Regions from separate parts of the Bacillus sp. DTU_2020_1000418_1_SI_GHA_SEK_038 genome, predicted to be linked through region 1. Evidence: a T-box and tRNA genes for the amino acid it is inferred to sense, from the RefSeq annotation. Region 1 holds a T-box; the other holds one or more tRNA genes.
What was found. A T-box is a leader RNA that pairs with one kind of tRNA and senses whether it is charged. The one in region 1 lies ahead of serS (serine--tRNA ligase), so its partner is inferred to be a tRNA-Ser.
Positions count from the first base shown of each region.

Region 2: it has a tRNA-Ser gene. The T-box ahead of serS (serine--tRNA ligase) is inferred to sense a tRNA for this amino acid. The anticodon was not compared.

Region 1 covers NZ_CP135435.1:19,197-22,540, reverse strand. The annotation lists gene serS (serine--tRNA ligase) at 151-1,431, opposite strand; T-box leader at 1,492-1,735, opposite strand; gene RRV45_RS00080 (D-alanyl-D-alanine carboxypeptidase family protein) at 1,881-3,185, opposite strand.
Region 2 covers NZ_CP135435.1:3,521,266-3,524,609, forward strand. The annotation lists gene glgB (1,4-alpha-glucan branching protein GlgB) at 1-524, opposite strand, end outside; gene RRV45_RS17570 (hypothetical protein) at 944-1,141, shown strand; gene RRV45_RS17575 (HAD-IA family hydrolase) at 1,229-1,846, opposite strand; tRNA gene RRV45_RS17580 (tRNA-Glu) at 2,017-2,088, opposite strand; tRNA gene RRV45_RS17585 (tRNA-Ser) at 2,095-2,185, opposite strand; tRNA gene RRV45_RS17590 (tRNA-Asn) at 2,190-2,264, opposite strand; tRNA gene RRV45_RS17595 (tRNA-Ile) at 2,295-2,371, opposite strand; tRNA gene RRV45_RS17600 (tRNA-Gly) at 2,377-2,450, opposite strand; tRNA gene RRV45_RS17605 (tRNA-Phe) at 2,623-2,698, opposite strand; tRNA gene RRV45_RS17610 (tRNA-Asp) at 2,867-2,943, opposite strand; tRNA gene RRV45_RS17615 (tRNA-Met) at 2,947-3,020, opposite strand; tRNA gene RRV45_RS17620 (tRNA-Ser) at 3,187-3,279, opposite strand; tRNA gene RRV45_RS17625 (tRNA-Ile) at 3,295-3,344, opposite strand, start outside.

The DNA of each region.
Region 1 (3,344 bases):
ATCGACAAGAAATAATATATCATTTTTAAAAATCGCTGTCAATATTATTTAATATTTTTTTTGAGCGGGAGTGACCCCGCTCAAAAAGTCTTTATGCACTCTATTTCCAATCTTTCTGGAATTCAACAAAAGTTTGGAATCTAACGAAAATTAATCCGGTTTAATAACATCCCTATTGCCCATATACGGACGCAGTACTTCTGGAATCACGACACTGCCATCTTCCTGCTGATAGTTTTCCAACAGAGCTGCAACGGTGCGGCCGATTGCAAGGCCAGATCCATTTAGTGTATGCACATGCTCAGGTTTACCCTTTGCTTCACGGCGGAAACGGATGTTCGCACGTCTTGCTTGGAAAGCTTCAAAGTTACTGCAAGAAGAAATCTCTCTGTAAGTGTTATAGCTTGGAATCCACACTTCAATATCATACTTTTTCGCAGCCGTGAAGCCAAGATCACCCGTACACATGCTCATCACACGGTATGGAAGGCCTAATAGCTGCAAAACCTTCTCGGCATTTTTTGTCAGCTTTTCTAATTCATCATAAGATTCTTCAGGCTTTACGAATTTAACAAGCTCCACCTTATTAAATTGGTGCTGGCGAATAAGCCCTCTCGTATCACGTCCAGCTGATCCTGCTTCAGAACGGAAGCAAGCACTAAATGCAGCATAATTAATCGGAAGATCCTCTGCGCTTAAGATTTCTTCTCTGTGCATATTCGTTACTGGCACTTCCGCTGTTGGAATTAAGAAATAGTCCTCATTTTCGATAAGGAAAGCATCCTCCTCGAACTTCGGAAGCTGGCCAGTACCTGTCATACTTGCACGATTGACTAAATAAGGCGGCAATACCTCTGTAAAGCCATGCTCCTCTGTGTGAAGATCAAGCATAAAGTTGAATAAAGCACGTTCAAGGCGTGCACCGAGTCCTTTGTAAAATACAAATCGGCTTCCTGTCACCTTCCCAGCACGTTCAAAATCAAGAATATTCAACTGATCCGCCACTTCCCAGTGCGGCTTCGGTTCAAAGTCAAACTGTCTAACCTCTCCCCACTTCCACGCTTCCACATTGTCGTCTTCAGTTTCTCCAACTGGGACACTTTCATGCGGAATATTTGGAATGCTAAGCAATAGTTGATCTAATTCCTCTTCAACCGTGCGCAGATCATCATCAAGCTCTTTAATTTGATCTCCAACCTCTCGCATTTCAGCAATTAAATGATCCGCGTCTTGTTTATCACGCTTTAAAATTGCAACCTGCTGAGAAACTTCATTCCGTCTGCTTTTCAGCTGTTCAGCTTTCACAATCAAATCCCGTCGTTTCGTATCAAGATCTTCAAATTTCCCAAGATCCGTTAAATCCTCGCCTCGATGCTCCAGCTTCTTTTTCACATCTTCAAAATTAGCTCTTAAATACTTAATATCTAACATTTCATAACCCCTCCTTATTTTTAAAAAAGGGGGCAAAACACAAAAAACTCCCGTCCCCAAAAAAGGGACGAGAGTTACCCGCGTTGCCACCCTAGTTGAAGGCAAAAGCCTTCCACCTTAAATTCATAACGGTTTTATACCGAAAGTATTTACTTGCCTACAAGGAGATTCAAAAATGTTCCCCTTTAGTGCGTTCCATACTTTGCTCGAGGATGGATTCACAAGCTTCACCCGCCAATTCTCACCAGCCATTGGCTCTCTTAAGAATGAAAATCCTGTTACTAGTTCCTCTCATTGCTTTTGATTATAGAAATTTTTGTAATTCATAATGTACTACAATTATGAACCATTTGCAACTATATTATGCAAAATAGTTTTTCTTCGCTTCTTTCCTATAATGAAACTAAACAACAAAAAGGGCTTCCTGTCAAGACAAGAAACCCTTTTTACTAAAACCAACCTTTTACAGTTGAAGAGATGCCCCCAAAGACATTCCCGAAAAAGCTGCCGATTCCACGCATCATTAAAACAAACCAGTTCGCCTTTTCAATATCTTCAGCTGCAACAACATCTACTTGAATTCTACTTTTTCCTTCTTCAGATAAAAATTCTAAGTCACCTTCATTAGAAGATTCAATCGTTAAAGTTCCGACCTTTTCCCCTTCTTTAACTGGCGCCGTTAATTCCCCTTTATTATTTAGCTTTTCTTTATCCAAAACTAGCTTTGTCTTATAGTTTTCTTTTTCGCCATTTTTCACGACCATTGTGATTGGATCCTTTGTTTCAATCTTCACCTTGTCTTCTTTTCCTTTAATAACAGGTAAAGTCTTTTGACCCTTCACTTGGTGATTAGCTGGTACTAGCTCTTCTTTGCCAAAATTACTAAACGCATAATTAAACATTTTCTTTGTTTCATCAAAGCGGGATTTATATGTACCCTTACCGCTTTCATCCTTGGCATTCATAATAACAGTGATATAACGTGTGCCATTTCTAATAGCTGTTCCTGTAAAGCAATAGCCTGCAAACTCCGTTGTTCCTGTTTTTAGGCCATCTACGCCCTCAAAGCCATATACAAGACTAGGAAGCATCCAGTTCCAGTTTTGCATGTCAATCGCATCTTCTGTGCCTTCTCTGAAGGTCATTTTCGGAATAGTTGTCGTTTCTAACACTTCTGGGTAGTCATTAAGCAAATAAGAAGCTAGCTTTGCAGTAGCTCTTGCAGACATCACATTCTCTTCATCTTCTGTCCCAGTATGGTGGAATCCTTTTAAATGTTTATTATTTAAGCCAGATGAGTTAACAAACTTGAAATCTTTTAACCCTAGTTCTTCTGCCTTTTTATTCATCATTTTTACAAAGTTCTCTTCAGAACCCGCAAGCGTTTCTGCAATGGCAATCGTCGCACCATTTGCCGAGTAAATCGTCATTGCTTGGTACAGTTCACGAATATTATATTTTCCATCTCTGCGCAAAGGTACATTGGATAAATCCCTATCATGTGAAATCTTCCAGACATACTCGCTGACGGAATATTCTTGGTCCCATTTCACTCTTCCTTCTTTAATCGCTTCCAGAAGAAGATACTCAGTCATCATTTTTGTCATACTAGCGATACCAAGAACTTGGTCGGCGTTTTTAGAATAAAGTACTTTACCTGTCTCTGCTTCTACTAAAATAGCAGCATCGCCATTAACATTTAAAAAATCTTCTGCATAGGCTCTATTTAAGCTAGGAAAAAGGCCTATTACCATTACGAATGCAAGAATACTAGCTACATATTTGCGGAATTTTTTCAATACAAAGCCCTCCAACTTTTTAGTACACGTTTGATATTTTATCATAATTCGACATTAAAACATAGACAGAGGATTTACCTATTCTTACCTAAGATGTTTCAAATAAAAAGCAGA
Region 2 (3,344 bases), 970 kb from region 1:
TCAGCAGCTAATTCTCTGTAAGATAAAAAGCGGCCATCCTTTTTCTTTCGCCACGATCCTAAATGGACTTCATAAATGGCCATAGGCTCTGACAGAGTATTCTTTTTCTCTCTTTTCTGCATCCAATGATCATCATTCCACGAATATCCATCAAGTGAATATACAATAGATGCTGTACCTGGCCTAGTTTCCGAATAAAAGCTAAATGGATCCGATTTTAAGAAATGTTTACCCTCCTTAGTAATCATTTCGTACTTGTATAAACATCCCTGTAAATCCATATCAACATTAATCATCCAAATTCCTTCATTATTTACTCTATGTAAGAGGTACCCCTCTCCATTCCAATCATTAAAATCACCGACTAATCTGACAATTTCTACATTCGGCGCCCAGACACAAAACCGTGTAATTACCTTGTCATCCTTTTTTATAATATGTGCACCAAAGAGGCGATAACTTTCAAAAAGAGTTCCCTCATGAAATAAATGCATTTGATAATCTGTTGGAAAAACTGTGTTCATTCCAATCTTCTCCTTCTAATCCCAGTGGCTTCCATGATTATATTCGAGTAGTTTTAGAAAAGACCTTGTTAAGATTTTCTAAATTTTTTGACAACAACTTTAACAATGTGTCAATTAACATCAAGATATAAAGGTAATCTTGAAATTTCGACATAATTTATTGTCGTGATTGACAAAATAAAACAAGCAACAATTTGAATTCAGAGCTCCACTTTATTTTGAACAGTAGGCTTTTTACGTGAATGGGCATTAATAAGTCGAGCTGATGATGACCGTTCCTCGCTTATTGCTGTTGGGGCGTGTAACTTTGGTGGGGATTGGTTACCGAGGTTGACTCTTTTGGGCTGAAACAGACACCAAAATGAATTGACGGTTCTCGCTTCTTACACATATCTATTAGTTAAAAGGAGACATTTAAATTGAGTAATAAAGAAGAAGAGTTTTTAATTAACGAAGCTTCTAAAGATGAAGTGAAGGTCCCCCTATTCGGACCGCCAGATGGAAAGATTCTTGCAGTTGGAGAGATGTTCCGAGGTCCTTCCACCGGAATAACATCGGAATTCGATCTGGATAACCCCGGAATAAAATTGCACGAAAAAGATGAAAGGTTTGACTAGCGGAAAAGCTTGTAATAGAAAACGCTTGGAGCGTTTTATTCCAAGCGTTTAAGCATGACTAAATTTTTTGATAAGATTAAAGGAGATTTAAACGATTTGTAAGATTTCATCTGGAGTTTGAATCATATAGTCAGGATTTTCAGATTGTACCACTTCGATACCGTCATAGCCCCAACCAACCCATATAACTTTTACATTACACTTTTTGCAGGCAACGATATCCCGATGCTCATCTCCGACATAAATAACCTCTGAAGGCTGCAAATTGTGAGATTTCAAGAATTTTTTTATCACTTTATCCTTACCAAAAATACGGCTGGAACAAAGAATATCAGTTACCTTAATCCCATTACGATTTAAAAACTCTCTAATATTATCCTCTGTATTAGATGAAATAATGGCTGTATGGTAACCTCTGATTTCTAATTCACTTAATAACTCCTTCATACCTTCAAATAAAGTCACGTCCAATATTGATTGTCGATAGGCTGTGTAGAGCTCTGGCATCAAAATGGGCAATTTATACATAGGAAAATTTAATACCCTGCTGCGTTCTTTAATAGTTAGCTTTTTTAAATCCTCTAGGCTCTCGTGCTCTAGTTTTTTAAATCGGTGCTTTTCCGCCAGATGATTCCAAGCAGAAACAAATGCATATTGAGAATTGGCAATCGTTCCATCAAAATCAAAAATAATATACTTAATCATCTACTATTTCTCCTTATGGCTATTATTAGTTTATTCGTCTCATATAAATTAGATATTTTTCCTATATACAAAAAATACCACAGAACCTTAGTCTGTGGCATCTTTTTACATCGTTACTTTTAATTGAATAAAAAAAAGCTGCCAACACAATTGGTTGACAACCTTTTTTATGACCCGTACGGGATTCGAACCCGTGTTACCGCCGTGAAAGGGCGGTGTCTTAACCGCTTGACCAACGGGCCAAATTATGGCGGAGAAGGAGGGATTTGAACCCTCGCGCCGCTTACGCGACCTACACCCTTAGCAGGGGCGCCTCTTCAGCCTCTTGAGTACTTCCCCATAATGGCTCCGCAGGTAGGATTCGAACCTACGACCGTTCGGTTAACAGCCGAATGCTCTACCACTGAGCTACTGCGGAATAGTTAGTATAATTTAATTAATATAAAAATGGTGGGCCTAAATGGACTCGAACCATCGACCTCACGCTTATCAGGCGTGCGCTCTAACCAGCTGAGCTATAGGCCCATCATTGGAGCGGGTGAAGGGAATCGAACCCTCATCAACAGCTTGGAAGGCTGTGGTTTTACCACTAAACTACACCCGCATTTTAAGTGAATAAGGAATTATTTATTTTTTACGAACTTTCATGCCTCTTCCTCTTCTAGCAAATTCAGGGATGAGAATGCGTCGAGGCAACTCGAAGTTTACTCATGGATGTTTTTGCTCGTGGCTGTGGTTTTACCACTAAACTACACCCGCATTAAGTAATAATTAAATGGTGGCTCAGGACGGAATCGAACCGCCGACACAAGGATTTTCAGTCCTTTGCTCTACCGACTGAGCTACTGAGCCATAAAATATATTGCTTCCTAAAGTTTGAATAGCTTAAGAAATGTGTTCCAAAGTCCTTCGGTCTTTGTCACAGATTTTAAACGCTTGCCATTCGGTGAAGGTTTGCTTCGAAGCTACAATCTTTTAAAATCCTCTACCGACTGAGCTACTGAGCTACTATTGAAATAATGGCGGTCCGGACGGGACTCGAACCCGCGACCTCCTGCGTGACAGGCAGGCATTCTAACCAACTGAACTACCGGACCAGATTGCGGGGACAGGATTTGAACCTGCGACCTTCGGGTTATGAGCCCGACGAGCTACCGGACTGCTCCACCCCGCGATAATAATATTTATATGATTTTTACTATGCTCATATAAAGCATAAGGACTGTCCCGATTTCAGGATGCTTAATCAAGCAGCGGCTCAATCGGTACAACTCGCAGTTGATTCATGGAGTAACGCTCGTTGCTCCACCCCGCGATAATAGTATTTATAATAAAAATAATGGAGGAGGTAGAGGGATTCGAACCCCCGCGAGCCGTTAAGCCCCTGTCGGTTTTCAAGACCGATCCCTTCAGCCGAACTTGGGTATACCTCCAAATAATAAACAAAATGGTGGACCTTGTAGGACTCGAACCTACGACCGGACGGTTATGAGCCGTC